Regions from separate parts of the Pseudoalteromonas sp. J2K-J599 genome, predicted to be linked through region 2. Evidence: predicted binding sites of a transcription regulator. Region 2 holds the regulator's gene; each other region holds the start of a gene.
What was found. Region 2 encodes ArgR, which controls arginine synthesis, uptake and breakdown. Its sites were predicted from a motif close to ANTGAATANNTATTCANT; they were not measured.
Positions count from the first base shown of each region.

Region 1 (3,867 bases), on a different replicon from region 2:
GTGTGCACCTTGATAAAAAAGCACTAAAACACTTTCAACATAAGGCGATAAAGCCTGCTCGCCCACAATACCACCCAAAATCGCAATCGCGTTGAGTGCAATTTGGATCATGGCAAAAAAAGCCCCTGGATTTTCTTGTAGTTTTAATACCGCTGCTGCTTTTATATTTCCTTCATCTGCCATTACTCGCAGTTTTATTTTACGCGACGCTGCAATTGCTATTTCTGACATAGCAAACAACGCACTGATCAAGATCAATAAGCTAATCCCGATTAAATCACCCATTTAACGCTCCAATAAGTTAGCGCTTTTTTAAACAAAAAGCAGCTGGATTATAATCGGTTTTTTAAACGCAGCAATTTATATTTACGAAATATATTTAAACTATTAATTTTCAATTATTTAAGAGGTAAAACAGTGAGTTTAAAGTACTTAAATTTTATTAAAGGCGACTTTTAATTGAGAAACTAAAGCCGGATCCATATTTATATTACAGGCAAAAAATAACGGAGACTGAGTTGTATTTAAATCAAGTAATGGTTCTAGTAACTCAAGCTTAGGCTCTGTTTTAACTCGATAGTTAAATTGCTTTTTGTTGAGGATAACAAAATCAAGTATATGGTGACGAGTGCTTATGAGTTTATCTATTTTATCTAGGCTATCGATGAGTAATAAATGCTTGCTTTCACTAAAGCCCCTTTCAAGCAAATAATGATGACTAAAGTTATCACGCAGTACTGCTATTTTGTATTTTTTAGCATCATTGAGAGTGTTTAACTTTATACCTCTGGATTTTAGACCATAAATGGCAGAGTCAAAGCTTTCCAGTTCACCTACCCAGTTAAACTTACTTTCTCTATTAGGTAATCGAACAATCGAAAATATACAGGTGTTTTTATCGCGTAGCGCTGCATTGTAGGATATGGCCCAACTATGCGCCAACATAGTGTAATTTATACCTGTACCTTCTAGCGCTTTATGAACTTTATCGACAGAGCGGCCAACGAGTTTGTTATCTTCATTAATGTACTGAAAGTCCGGAAATACTTCCGTTACTATTGTAATTTCAGCTGCATTAACTTTAATACAGCTAATGAACAATAAAAAGATCAACAATTTCATCTAGCGAGGCCTCAACCAACTCATTATATGTATTTAATAAATATAGCTGAGGCTTTGTGAACTGCTAGTTTTTAGTTATGTAATGCACACTTATACGCTGATAGTGCTAGCCTTTATAGCTTCTGCAGCTTACTTGTTCATCGCACTAATTAAAAAGGCTGAAATTTTAGCGCCTTCTCTAAGTGTCGTCTCAGAGCTTGATTGACCAACTAAAGAGCTGTCGGTAAATGGCGCTATCTCCATCATATCTGCACCCGTAATCGGGAACTCATCCGCAATGGCTGATAGAATATCAAGCGCATGCTGAGGCGTTAAACCGTGATGCTCTGGCGTACCTGTGGCAGATGCAAACTCTGCATCAAGTGCATCAATATCAAAGCTTACGTATATTTCATCAACGTTATCGGCTTTTAACTGTGCAATAGCGTCGGCAGCAACCGCTGCTGCGCCGCGTTCAATGATTTCATGTGCCCAGTGCTGTTTAACACCAAAAGTATTTTCCCAATGCGCTTTAGGCTTGCCACTTGAGCGTATACCAAATTGTATTAAATGATGCGGCGCCGGTAAAAATTCTAAAATATGTGTACACCACGAGCCAAAACATAAATCAATACCTAAGCGCTCCACAAGTAAATCGGTATGCGCGTCAAAGTGAATAATAGCCGTGCGCTTACCTTGCTCACGTTTTGCTTTTAAGTACGCTTTAGTAAGTGGGTAACTAATTGAGTGATCGCCACCAATACCAAATAATCCTTTATCTTTAAACGTTGCGTAAAAACTGTCGCACACATCTTCAGTGATTGATAACGGGCTTACGTAATAATCGTTATCTTCATCACCATATAAGGCTTTTTGGCAATTAGAAATGGTTGCATCATTTAGGTATTTGTCATGAAGTAAATGTGGGATTACACGTACATCACCTAAATCAAACGAATGACACTGAGGTTGCTGATCAATTAAAGCTGAGCGCACAAACAGTGGCCCCCAGTTTGCTCCGCGTAATATCCCACCGCCACAGTCTGAACTAATACCTAACATAACGGCTTTATGTGGTGAGTTTGGTAATTCGTTTAAAGACTCGCGCCACAAGTTATCAACGTTTTCAGTTTGTCCGTAAAGTTTATTACGTAGTGCGGCTTTGCGCTCTTTTGCAGTATTTACTGTGTATACACCATCGCCCGGTGCGCACAAACAGTGCTCAACTTTGTTTTTAAATGCTTCAAATTGTGTGCTCATAATAAACTCCTTCGGTTTTTATTCTGTACGTAGCTAATTAGTTTTGATTAGTTATGCAAAATTACTAAAAGTGCCTAAACTTCAAATAAATGCCACTTCGCTAAATAAGTCAGTGCTTAATATAAGTAAACACGTTAGCTATTACGTGTTCACTACAAACTTAAATCATTGAATTTGTTTGATATTAGCAAAGCTTTGTAATCATCACTTTAATTGTAGTTACGCGCTTGAGTGATACTTATTATGTCTGCTTGAACATGTCAACAGCGCAACAAGGCTACGTATATAAGTACTTGAGTGAATATTCATAGTTGGTGAATAAATCAAATTAGCCCTTAAAATTATTAAGGCTTTATTGGAAGAGTTAAGACAAAACGGACAATCGTCCTGTACTTGATAAACGTTTCTAGCAATCATGCTAGATTGACAACAAATTATTATAAAAGGCTTAGCTATGGAAAAGGTATTTCACTTAGGACTATGTATTGACGATCTTAAAGGTGCAAAACTTGCGATTGTACCAGGCGATCCAGATCGTGCAGCACGTATTTCACAATTCCTAGACAACCCAACCTGCCTTGCTCAAACTCGCGAGTTTCATGTTTATTTAGGTCAATTAAACGGCCACTCTGTGGTTATATGTTCTACAGGTATTGGTGGTCCATCTACGTCGATTGCAGTAGAAGAATTAGCACAACTTGGCGTGCGTAAATTTTTACGTATTGGTACAACCGGTGCAATTCAGCCACACATTAACGAAGGCGAAATTTTAATTAGCCAAGCGTCTGTACGTTTAGATGGAGCTAGCCAACATTTTGCACCACTTAGCTACCCTGCTGTATCTGACTTTTATGCAACACAAGCTATGGTACAAGCATGTAAAAACCTAAATATCGATTTTCATATTGGTATTACTGCATCAAGCGATACATTCTACCCAGGGCAAGAGCGTTACGATACGCACTCTGGTTACGTTCCTAAATCACTACAAGGTAGCTGCGAAGAGTGGCAAAAATTGGGCGTGATGAACTACGAAATGGAATCGGCAACATTATTTACTATGTGTGCAGCCCTTGGATTACAAGCAGCATGTGTAGCAGGCGTACTTGTTAACCGTACTCGCCAAGAAATACCAAATGTAGACCACGGTGAAATTGAGCGTAAATCTGTAGCAGTAGTATTAGAAGCAGCTAAAGTATTACTTGATTAATACAGGTTATAGCAGTCAGTGAGTTAATTCGATAGAATGACTCGCTTTAATAAAGCACAGCTCTGGCTGTGCTTTATTGTATGCAAGCCACTATTTAAGTGGTGCGCTAATTACTTTAAGTGCAGGTAAATGCGTAAAACTGGCAAGTACAGCTTTTGCCACTTGCGACTGGTTTTCACGACCCGCTGTTTCGAGCAATGTTATTCCCTTCACCGTACTTTCGTTAAAGCTAAGCCCAGCTAAAAAGAACTGACTTAGTGCACTTTGTAGTGGCGATAAACTTGGACTGTAAGCTG
Region 1 covers NZ_CM200272.1:476,592-480,458, reverse strand. Annotated here, with positions in the region: gene paeA (polyamine export protein PaeA) at 1-285, opposite strand, end outside; gene AC5NT5_RS18965 (transporter substrate-binding domain-containing protein) at 433-1,122, opposite strand; gene AC5NT5_RS18960 (arginase family protein) at 1,252-2,361, opposite strand; gene udp (uridine phosphorylase) at 2,816-3,571, shown strand; gene cdd (cytidine deaminase) at 3,662-3,867, opposite strand, start outside.
Region 1: a site for ArgR is predicted at 2,404-2,421, ahead of AC5NT5_RS18960 (arginase family protein). Genes of this name have one in related genera too.

Region 2 (3,867 bases):
GCGATTGCAGGTTTAATTGAAGCCAAGCAAGGGTCTATTTTTATAGACGGTAAATTAGTGAGTAATGAGCAATCGTTTATCTCACCTGAGCATCGTAACATCGGCATGATGTTTCAAGATTATGCGTTGTTTCCGCATTTAACGGTGGCAAATAATATCGCATTTGGGCTTAGTAATATGAGCAAAGCTCAAAAGCAGCAACGCGTTGATGAAATGCTTAAGCTTGTACATTTAATTGGCTGTGCTGACAGGTTTCCACACCAGTTATCGGGTGGCCAACAGCAACGCGTCGCTATCGCTCGTGCATTAGCTTATAAACCTAGTTTATTACTCCTTGATGAGCCCTTTTCAAACATCGACACACAAGTACGCTTTGAATTAATTGCCGATATACGTCGAATTATTAAGGCAACTCAAGTATCTGCTGTGTTTGTTACACACTCAAAAGAAGAGGCGTTTGCGTTTTCAGATACACTTGCCATTATGCATCGCGGTAAAATTGAGCAACAAGGCACGCCTGAGCAGCTTTTTGCAGCTCCGTGTTCAAAGGAGGTTGCAGAGTTTCTGGGTCAGGGCATATACTTAAGCGCAGAAGTGTTAACCGCAACTGAATATAAAACACCATTTGGTTTAGTCGAATCTTATGTTGAGAGTAAGCATAATGTAAGTGCAGGGCTTATATATGTGCGCCCTCATCAAATAGAATTAGTGGCAGATAACCAAAGTGACAAATTCAGCAAGCGAGCTACAATCATAAGTCGTCGCTTTATTGGTTCGGCGTATGTTTATTCGCTTGTTATTGATGAACAAGAAATTGAAGTTGCTGCACAATATGGCCAGTCATTTGAAAATAATGATCAGGTTATAATAAAAATAAAACCTCACACGGTGAATTTTTTCGAATCGTAATTAATTTGTTATTCGCTGTGTTTTTATCTGTAAAACTAAGGAATAACAATGGCGCAAGCGCAATCAGGGATTTGTGCTGAAGCAAACTTACACGGTTTGCACTTATTTTTTAATGTGTTTGATGGTCAAGACGAATCACTTCGCGCAAAGTTAAAACAAGTAAGCGCTATAGAAGAAGAGTTTAGCGATCAATTTTCAGAATCAATGCTCTCTTGTATGGTTGCTATTGGTGCGCAATACTGGCCGCATATCCTCCCTGAATACATTCCAAGCGAATTACAGAGCTTTCCCAATATAACCCATAGCGATCACCAAATGAGCGTACAACCGTGCGATTTATTTGTGCAAATTCGCTCTGACCGTGAAGATGTTAACCATTTATTTGCGCTGCAAATTTTAAAATTATTTGCCCCTGATGTTGAGCTGGTGGAGCAAATTCGGAATTTTCGCTTTTTAGATGGTCGTGATTTTAACGGTTTTATTTATGGTGGCGACACCGCACATGGAAGAAAAAAGCGCGCTACGGCTTTAATCAGCAACCCTGGTAGCTTTGAAGATCAGGGGAGCTATATTCATGTTCAGCGTTATAAACATGATTTAACTATGTGGCAGCATTTATCATTGAGTGAGCAAGAGCAAATAATGGGACGTACGCGTCTTGATAACACGCTAATTACCCCAGCGATCGAAACCAGCCATGCTTCGCGAAGTGAGCTAAAAGACGAACACGGACAACCGCTACTATTAAATCAAAGCATGCCTTATGGCGACGTGTATGAGCAGGGAATGTTATCAATTACATGCGCTTGTACGGGCACCGCATTTGAAAAAGTACTTAATAGTCGTTTAGGGGAAGGGGATTGCTACGACCACTGGCTTGATTTTACTCAAGCCGATATGGGATCTGCTTTCTTTGCACCTTCAATAGGGTTTTTAAAACAAATTTAGTTTGCTATTAAACTGTATCAAATAAAATGCGAACACGTTCAAGTGTTACATCTATTTCAGATATTTTAGCAGGAGCGATAAAAATAGTATCGTCGCCTGCAATTGTTCCTAGTACGCCATCTGCTTTACCTAATGAATCTAATAAACGTGCAATAAGCTGAGCAGCACCTGGGCTGGTACGAATGATGATCATCATTTCGTTGTGCATAATGTCGATTACTAATTGGCGTAATGGGCTTTTAGCCGTAGGTACACCCATTTCAGCAGGTAAGCAGTAAACCATTTCTTGTTTGGCATTACGTGTGCGTACAGCGCCAAATTTACTTAACATGCGTGATACTTTACTTTGGCTTATATTGTCAAAACCTTGATCTTTTAACGCATCAACTATTTCGCCTTGAGAGCCAAAATTTTCTTCTTTTAATAGTGATTTAAATGCTTTTACCAGTGCTTCTTGTTTATCTTGTGGTTGCATAGTCTTTATTCGTTTTTGTTATTTATGCCGCAAATTCTACACAAAAATGAATAATTATGCAGCAGTTGTTTAGTTAACTTGCCAGTTTGATGCGTTAAATCACATAAGTTTACGACTATGGTCGAAAATATACTTGAAATAGACAGGATAAATTTGTTTTTAGTCGCTAATTTCATTATCTTAAGAGCCACAAATGTTTCCTACCTCAAATTACGGAGAATTCCAATGAAAGTTGCTGTATTAGGTGCTGCAGGCGGTATCGGCCAAGCGTTGTCTTTATTATTAAAAACAGGCTTACCAGCTGGCTCTGAATTATCACTTTATGATGTTGCACCAGTAGTACCAGGTGTTGCGGTTGACCTTTCTCACATCCCAACAGATGTTAAAGTTGCAGGCTTTGGCGCAGACGATTTAAATAAAGCGCTTGAAGGCTCTGACATCGTTCTTATCCCAGCGGGTATGCCGCGTAAACCAGGTATGGATCGTGCTGATTTATTCAATGTAAATGCTGGCATCATCAAAACGTTAGCAGAAGGCATTGTTGCCAGCTGTCCTAAAGCGTTAGTAGGTATTATTACTAACCCAGTAAATGGCACAGTTCCAATTGTTGCTGAAGTATTCAAAAAAGCAGGTACTTACGACGCTAAACGCGTATTCGGTATTACTACGCTTGACGTTATTCGTTCAGAAGCATTTGTTGCTGAACTTAAAGGCGTAGACGTAGCAACTGTAAAAGTACCAGTAATTGGTGGTCACTCAGGCACAACTATTCTGCCTCTACTTTCTCAAGTTGAAGGTGTTTCTTTCACTGATGAAGAAGTTGCTGCACTTACTCCACGTATCCAAAATGCGGGTACTGAAGTTGTAAATGCTAAAGCAGGCGGTGGTTCAGCTACGCTATCTATGGGTGCTGCTGCAGCTCGTTTTTGTATGTCTTTAGTTAAAGGCCTACAAGGTGAAGAAGTTGTAGATTACGCTTACGTTGCTGTTGAAAATGGCGATGCAGAGTACTTTGCACATCCAGTACGTTTAGGTAAAGACGGTGTAGAAGAAATTCTTTCTTACGGCGAACTAAGCGCATTTGAAACAAAAGCAAAAAATGACATGCTTGAAACTCTGAAAAAAGACATCAAAGAAGGTGTTGATTTCATGGCGTAATAGCCGCTTTAAGCAACAAAAAAGCCTGCATTTGCAGGCTTTTTTATTGCTCAGAATTAATGTCACACTGTGTAACTAGTTAAAACTAGTGGTCGCGGTCAACCGCAATACGGGCAAGGCTTATAAGTGCTTGCTTATAGTCAGACTCAGCTAAAAAGTCTAAACAGGCAATGGCTTTTTCGGCCTCAAGCTCTGCTTTTTGCATTGTAAACTCAAGCGCATTAGTTTGTTTTAGTGCAGTTAAAATTTCCTCTAAATGCTCCATACCATTACTGTGCTCTATTGCATCACGAATAAGCTGTGTTTGCTGCTCGCTACCATGTTGCATAGCATAAATAAGCGGAAGGGTTGGTTTGCCTTCAGCTAAATCATCGCCA
Region 2 covers NZ_CM200271.1:3,297,409-3,301,275, reverse strand. Annotated here, with positions in the region: gene AC5NT5_RS14870 (ABC transporter ATP-binding protein) at 1-909, shown strand, start outside; gene AC5NT5_RS14865 (Dyp-type peroxidase) at 958-1,857, shown strand; gene argR (transcriptional regulator ArgR) at 1,865-2,332, opposite strand; gene mdh (malate dehydrogenase) at 2,558-3,490, shown strand; gene ispB (octaprenyl diphosphate synthase) at 3,576-3,867, opposite strand, start outside.

Region 3 (3,867 bases), 1.0 Mb from region 2:
TGGATAAATTGCCGTAGCACCAAAACCTAATAGCACAGCAAACTGGTGCGCATCTCGCACGCTGCCAGTTTCAATGATAATGTTTGATTCACAGCGCAAGTTATTATCAACTAAGCGTTTTTGTACCGCACCTACAGCCATAGCTGCTGGAATTGGTAAATTTATTTCATCAAAGTTACGGTCAGTTAAAATAAGCATGATACAGCCCGCAGCTGCTTTTTCTTGTGCTTGGTCACAAATACGCGTAACCGCGTTTTCTAAACCCTCTTCAACTGTGTAGGTAATATCAATTTTACAGTAGCTGTAGTGCGCTTCATCAGCATTTAATAGCTGCTGCATATCTGCGTACATTAAAATTGGTGTATCAAACTGTAGGCGCTTAGCGTGGCCCGTTGTTTCGTTAAATACGTTTTGCTCACTACCAATACAGGTTGCAAGCGACATTACATGGTTTTCACGTAGTGGATCGATAGGTGGATTTGTTACTTGCGCAAATTTTTGGCGGAAGTAATCATAAAGTGAACGATGCCCTTCACTAAGCACAGCAAATGGCGTGTCATCACCCATTGAGCCTGTCGCTTCTTGGCCGTTTTCACCCATTACACGAATAACGCTATCAAGCTCTTCGTTGGTATAACCAAACATTTTTTGATATTTAGCTAGCGTTTCGTCATCAAATGAGCGATTACCAGCGTCTTGCTCAGTAAGTTCTTCAAATGGAACTAAACGTTTAACGTTTTCTTCAAGCCATGACTTGTAAGGATGGCGAGATTTTAAATCCTGATCGATTTCATCCGAGTGCCAGATTTTGCCAAGTTTAGTATCAATAACTAATAATTCACCTGGACCAACACGGCCTTTTTCAACCACTTCATCGGCAGTGTAATCCCAAATACCCACTTCTGATGCAAGCGTAATAAAACCATCTTGTGTAATTACATAACGTGCTGGGCGAAGTCCATTACGGTCAAGGTTACACGCCGCAAAACGACCATCCGACATAACAATACCTGCCGGGCCATCCCATGGTTCCATATGCATAGAGTTAAAGTCGTAAAATGCACGTAAATCGTCGTCCATTGCACGGTTTTTCTGCCATGCAGGCGGAACGAGCATACGCATAGCGCGGAATAAATCCATGCCGCCAGCTAAAAATAGCTCAAGCATATTATCTAGGCTTGATGAATCAGAACCGGTTTCGTTTACAAACGGCGCTGCGCTTTGTAAATCAGGAATAAGCGGTGACGCAAACTTATAAGAACGTGCGCGTGCCCACTGGCGGTTACCTTCAATAGTATTAATTTCACCATTGTGTGCTAAATAGCGGAAAGGTTGAGCTAAAGGCCAACGCGGCTGAGTATTAGTAGAAAAGCGCTGATGGAAAACACAAATCGCACTCGTCATACGAATATCAGCTAAATCTAGGTAAAAATTAGGTAAATCCGCAGGCATCATTAAGCCTTTATAGATAGTTACCAAACCAGATAGACTTGCGATATAGAAAGCTTCATCATCAACAATGCGCTTTTCAGCGCGGCGGCGTGCTACATATAAGCGACGCTCTAAGTCTTTAGAACGCCAACCTTCTGGCGCGCTAACAAAAATTTGTTCAAAACCTGGTAATTGCTGTACAGCAATAGGACCCAACATAGATGGGTCGGTTGGTACAACACGCCAACCTAAAATATTTAGCGTTTCTTTTTCTAATTCTTCGCTAAGTATTTGTTTTGCAGCTTGTGCTAAAACAGGGTCTGAATTTAAAAATATCATACCCACTGCGTAGTTTTTGCCTAAGTGCCAATTATGTTCACTGGCAATTGCACGGAAAAAGCTATCTGGTTTTTGTAATAATAAACCACAGCCATCACCTGTTTTACCATCGGCAGATATACCGCCACGGTGCTGCATGCGATCAAGCCCCGTAATAGCAGTACGAATAAGCCTATGACTAGCTTGACCATTAACTTGGGCTATTAAGCCAAAGCCACAATTTTCTTTTTCTAACTTTGAGTCGTATAACATAGACCCCTCCCCTTGCTGCACTGTTAGCGTGGATGAACTGCTCGACGATTTGCTAACAGACGGACAAAACTAGCCTCTATCTTAAATAGAGTCAATAGCACTTTGAATACATATTCACATTCTTGAATATTTCTCACTTCATAGCAAGATTTCTTTTTATCATTATTTTTAACATTTAGCGTTATTTTAACCACTATTTTTTCATGACACTGGTGTCAAGTTTAACATATTGTAAAAAACACAAGCACCCAAAGGTGCAGCTTACGTAAACGTAAAGGCAGGTAAAAGTGAATAAGTATTCAACACATGAAGGGCTATTCAGTTAACATTTAGATAGTTTTATGCTATTTCATTACTTTAATGGCTTAACATCCCCGATTATTGCTGCTCATTAGTATAGTTATGAAAGTTCATGTCCTTTTTTGTACATTAATAGTGAATTTTTATTTAAAGCGGTGTCCGATGCGGACATAAAACTGTCCGCGGACATCATTTTCAAGAACAAAAAATAAAAAGCACTTTAATATCAATGTGATAATAGTTGGCATATTAATCGTATAGCTTTACATATAATCGCTAATTGGAATTACCATGTTTACTCTAAGCTTATTTTTGCTCTCTCCTATTGCCGCCATTTGCACAGCAGCTTTATTACTGCTGTGCGAAAAATACATAAAAGCAATGTAGGGGGAATTAAATAATTAAAGATACCAGTGCACAAGACGTACAAGTAAAGGCACCTATAAACTATAAAAAATACGCGATCATCACTGCGGTTATTTTCATTGCAGCCTCTACAATTGCTTATATTTTTTTAACGAGTCATAGCGCTAAAAGCTCTATTAGCCGCTCAAAAGTACAGGTTGCAAAAGTACATGTTAAAGCGCTCATTCGAGATATTGCCGCCAGTGGTAAAATTGTTGCTGCTAATGCTCCTAAAATCTACAGTCCAGAACGTGGATTTATAGATTTAAAAGTAAAGGCCGGCGATACAGTAAAGCAAGGCAACACACTTGCCCTGCTGCAAAGCCCTGAGTTAACTAACGAATTAAAGCAACAGGAGTCTGTACTTAAAAGACTACAAGGCGAGCAGCAAAGGCAGCATTTGCAAGCAAGACGCCAAACACTCACTTTAAATAAAACACTCGATATGGCACAAGTTGAGCTTAATGCCGCTGAGCGCGAAAATCGCCGGGCGCAGTTATCAATTCAAAAGCACTTAATTAGCCAAATTGATCTTGAAAAAGCAGTTGATGATTTATCACGTGCAAAGCTCTCATATAAACATGCACAACAAGAGGTATTGCTTGCCAAAGACACGCTCGCCTTCGAGTCACAAGCCGCTAAAAGTGATGTGACCCGCCAACAACTTATCGTTGATGATTTAATCAGAAAAGTAAGCAACCTATCTATTAAGGCTACCGTTACTGGGATCGTGGGTAACCTATTAGTGCAACAAAAAGCCGCAGTGACGCAAAGCCAACCTCTTATGACTCTCGTCGACTTAAGTAATTTCGAAGCGGAACTTCAAGTACCTGAAAGTTACGCCAACGAATTAGGACTCGGTATGGAAGTAGAGCTTAAGTTAGGCAATGAAACAGTGATGGGGAATTTATCCGCCATATCACCAGAAGTTAATAATCGTGAAGTAACAGCACGCGTCCGATTTAAAGGTGTTACTAACAACATCCGTCAAAACCAACGCTTAACTGCTCGTATTTTACTCGACAACCGAGAAGGTGTAATGCAAGTAAAGCGCGGTGCATTTATGCAGCAAGGCGGAATTGTTGCTTATAAGGTAGAAGGCAATATTGCAAAGCGTATACCTATTACAATAGGCGCTAC
Region 3 covers NZ_CM200271.1:2,280,663-2,284,529, forward strand. Annotated here, with positions in the region: gene gltB (glutamate synthase large subunit) at 1-2,022, opposite strand, end outside; gene AC5NT5_RS10290 (efflux RND transporter periplasmic adaptor subunit) at 2,720-3,867, shown strand, end outside.
Region 3: a site for ArgR is predicted at 2,124-2,141, ahead of gltB (glutamate synthase large subunit). Genes of this name have one in related genera too.

Region 4 (3,867 bases), 690 kb from region 2:
GCGCGCTGCATTTACTGCGGTGTCTACTTGCGCCGCAGTTGCTGATGATGCCTGCCAAATAACGTCGTTATTTGCAGGATTTACTGAATTAAATTCTGTGCCTTGGCCTTGTGACCATTGACCATTAATAAATTGTGCAGGATGAGTCATATACTTTCTCCTAAATTAAATCGTGGTTGCACTAACAATATCGCCAGTTTGCAAATGCAATGCATCTGCTACTTCTTGCGATAAAATAAGGCTTTTTGCGCGCTCGTCAAATGTCATTGGTGCAACGGTTGCTCTAAAATCTTCAAGCTTTTCGTTAGCTAGTAACACCATGGTGTCGCCAGTCATTTCGCCAATTTCAACGTTAAAGTTATTTGCATTACGAATCGTCGCAATGTTATCTACTTTTGCTTCAACCGTTGGGCCGCCGTCAAAAATGTCTACGTAGCCATTAAACGTAAAGCCTTCGCTTTTTAATAACTCGATTGCTGGGCGAGTGTTGTCGTGTACTTTACCTATTACGGCTTGCGCATCTTTACTTAGCAAGTTTACGTAAATTGGGTATTTAGGCATTAGTTCAGCAATGAAAACTTTTTGGCCAATACCTGTTAGGTAATCGGCTGTTGGAAAATCCATTGAGAAAAAGTGCTCTTCAAGCCACTGCCAAAAAGGGCTGCTGCCGTTTTCGTCAGACACACCGCGCATTTCTGCGATTACTGTTTGCGCAAAACGCTCTTGGTGCTGTTTTATAAACATAAAGCGCGCTTTTGAAAGTAGCTTACCGTTACAATTTTTACGATAACCATCTTTTAAAAACAATGTGCAAAGCTCTGTAGCGCCTGTGTAGTCGTTACATAGCGTTAAAATATCAACCGCTTTGTATACGTCTAATGTGCGCGAAGAGTGAATCACTTTACTTAAGTGATAATGATAAAATGCATCATCAAGCCCTACCGCAGCTTCAATTGCAGATGTTCCTACAACGTCACCGGTTTCGCTATCTTCAAGAACAAACAGGTAGCCTTCGTCACCGGGTTGTGACGTTTGTTTAGCAAAAGAGCTTACTGAATGGTCTATTTTCTTTTGCAATAGTTCTTCGTTTAATGGCAAAGACGTAAAACCATGCCCTGATTCATGGGCAATTTTCAGTAATGCTGAGTAATCATTTTGCTGGATTGGGCGAAGGATCATCATGAGTCCGCTTGCTCCCTTATAAATAACGGTAAATAGGAATTGCAGGGCAAGCGGTGCTTGCCCTTAATTGGTTGGCTTAAGTCGCTTATGCGTTTACTACGCTTGCTACTGCTTTTTCAAAGCGTGCCATACCTTCGCGAATGTCCGCTTCAGGAATTACTAAAGATGGAGTGAAACGTACTACGTCTGCACCGGCAACTAATGACATAAGGCCTTGCTCAGTGCCTGCCACTAAAAACTCTTTTGCACGACCTTTGTATTGCTCGTTCACTACTGCACCAATTAATAAACCTTGGCCACGGATTTCGCTAAATACGTTGTATTTTTCGTTAACCGCGCTAAGTAGTTCATTAAATAATGCTGCTTTTTCTTTTACGCCAGCCAGTACTTCTGGGGTATTTACTGTATCAAATGCAGCTTCTGCAACAGCACACGCAAGCGGGTTACCGCCATAAGTAGAACCATGTGTGCCTACTTTAAGGTGCTGCGCAATTTCAGTTGTTGTGATCATAGCGCCAATAGGAAAACCGCCGCCAAGTGCTTTAGCCGAAGTTAAAATATCAGGTACTACGTTTAAGCCTTGGTATGCGTATAAATCGCCAGTACGGCCAACACCTGTTTGAACTTCATCAAAAATAAGCAGTGCGTTATGTTTAGTACATAAATCGCGAACACCTTGAGCAAACTCATCAGTTGGTGAAACAATACCGCCTTCACCCTGTAGAGGTTCCATCATTACGGCACATGTTTTGTCGCTAATAAGTGCTTCAAATGCAGCAAGGTCATTGTAATCGCAATGTACAATGTCGCCAGGCTTAGGACCAAAACCATCTGAATATGCAGCTTGGCCGCCAACAGTTACGGTAAAGAATGTACGACCGTGGAAACCTTTGTTGAACGCGATGATTTGTGATTTTTCTGCGCCAAATTTATCAAGTGCAAAACGACGCGCTAATTTAAGTGCTGCTTCGTTTGCTTCTGCGCCAGAGTTGGCAAAGTAAACTTTTTCAGCAAATGTCGCATCAACCATTTTTTTAGCTAGGCGAAGTGCCGGCTCATTGGTCATTACGTTAGATAGATGCCAGATTTTTTCGCCTTGCTCTTTTAATGCGCCTACTAATGCAGGGTGGCAATGGCCAAGACAGTTAACTGCAATACCACCAGCAAAGTCGATAAACTCTCGACCTTGTTGATCCCATACGCGAGAGCCTTCGCCTCGAACAGGAATTACGCTTGAAGGTGCGTAGTTAGGAACCATTACGTGATCAAATAATTCGCGATTGACTGTCATTTTATTTCCTCTTAATTGTGAGCAACACAAAACATCAAAATAGGTGTTTGGTTAATATTTGTAACCAACTTTATAGGCAAGATCAGTAACCTGATAATTGCGCAAAATTGCTTTGTGGTTCAATTTTCAGACGCACATTATTTCAGAATTACTGATATCTGTCTCGTTAAAAACTTTCATGTATCCCTTGAAAATAAAGGGCTAAAGATATTATTTCATAGATAGTGAATAACTATTTGCATAGCTATTTATGCTTATTTTTAGGCAACTAACCGCATGAGTACAGAGGCGCACACGCTTTAATCGGCAAATATGTAATATAACAATCAGATGAAAATGAATGGTTAGTCGCAAAAAAATTAACAAAAAATTCAGATTTTTAGTCAATTTGAATAGCTAAATTGGTAAAATTACTCGATTGGAGGGTTTTTAGTTCCGTTTTAGTGAACTTAAAGTGCGAAAACCAGCTTAGAGCTTCATCAGGTTCAATAAGTTGATGTTCTTTTAAATTAAGATATTGAGAATAGCACCGTGCCTTTAGCATTACTTCTGTTAATGGCAGTAATGTATCGCCCTTATCTACCCCATTTACTAGCTGCTGCATTACCCCTTTAAACGGTAAATATTTAAAAGCCATTTTGTCTATTACCTTAGCGCTTACTTCTATCGATTTATTGCTAAGTAGAGTAGTTAAAAATAGCGGGTCGGGCTGAAGCTCTAATAATGCGGTGTGTAAATCTTTTTGGTTTTCATTTCGGGCTAGCTGTACTTTACGTTGCCATATTTGCTCAAACGTTTTTAAGTACAAGCGCACTAATGCAATTCGCCCTACATCTAAAAGCATCCCAAGGGTAAATGCATGAACGTCATTTACATTATTAATTTGTGCAATTTTTTGCGCAGCAATGGCGTTTGCCATGGCACTGTCACGTAAACGACGTTTTAATAACGAAAATGGTTCGGTGCTATGTGGCATCCAATGGCGGGCAGCAAATGTAGGAATAACTAGCTGTAAGTTATCAAGGCCAATATAACGAAGGGCGAGCGATGGCTTATCTACTTTTACAGACGTGTTTTTACTACGTTGATTACGATAGTAAGGTAAATTAACGAGCGTTACTAACTCCCTACCCAACCAGCTTATATCATTAACCAGTGGCTCTAAACGCCCTACCGACGCTGACTTTACAGCTAATATATCGAGTATATTGGCAATGCCATCTTCAATACCTATGGTGCTATGAATTACGCCATCTATATCTTCGAGCTGCTTATATATAGCTGTTTCAATTGTTTTGTGCAGCTGTTCACTCGCTTGAGCGCGGTACTTATGATGTGCAGTACTACTTTGCTGGCGTTTATTCTGTGCGGCCACTTCAACCTGAAGCAAGGTA
Region 4 covers NZ_CM200271.1:260,718-264,584, reverse strand. Annotated here, with positions in the region: gene astD (succinylglutamate-semialdehyde dehydrogenase) at 1-150, opposite strand, end outside; gene astA (arginine N-succinyltransferase) at 166-1,182, opposite strand; gene AC5NT5_RS01200 (aspartate aminotransferase family protein) at 1,268-2,473, opposite strand; gene AC5NT5_RS01195 (HDOD domain-containing protein) at 2,853-3,867, opposite strand, start outside.
Region 4: a site for ArgR is predicted at 2,709-2,726, ahead of AC5NT5_RS01200 (aspartate aminotransferase family protein). Genes of this name have one in related genera too.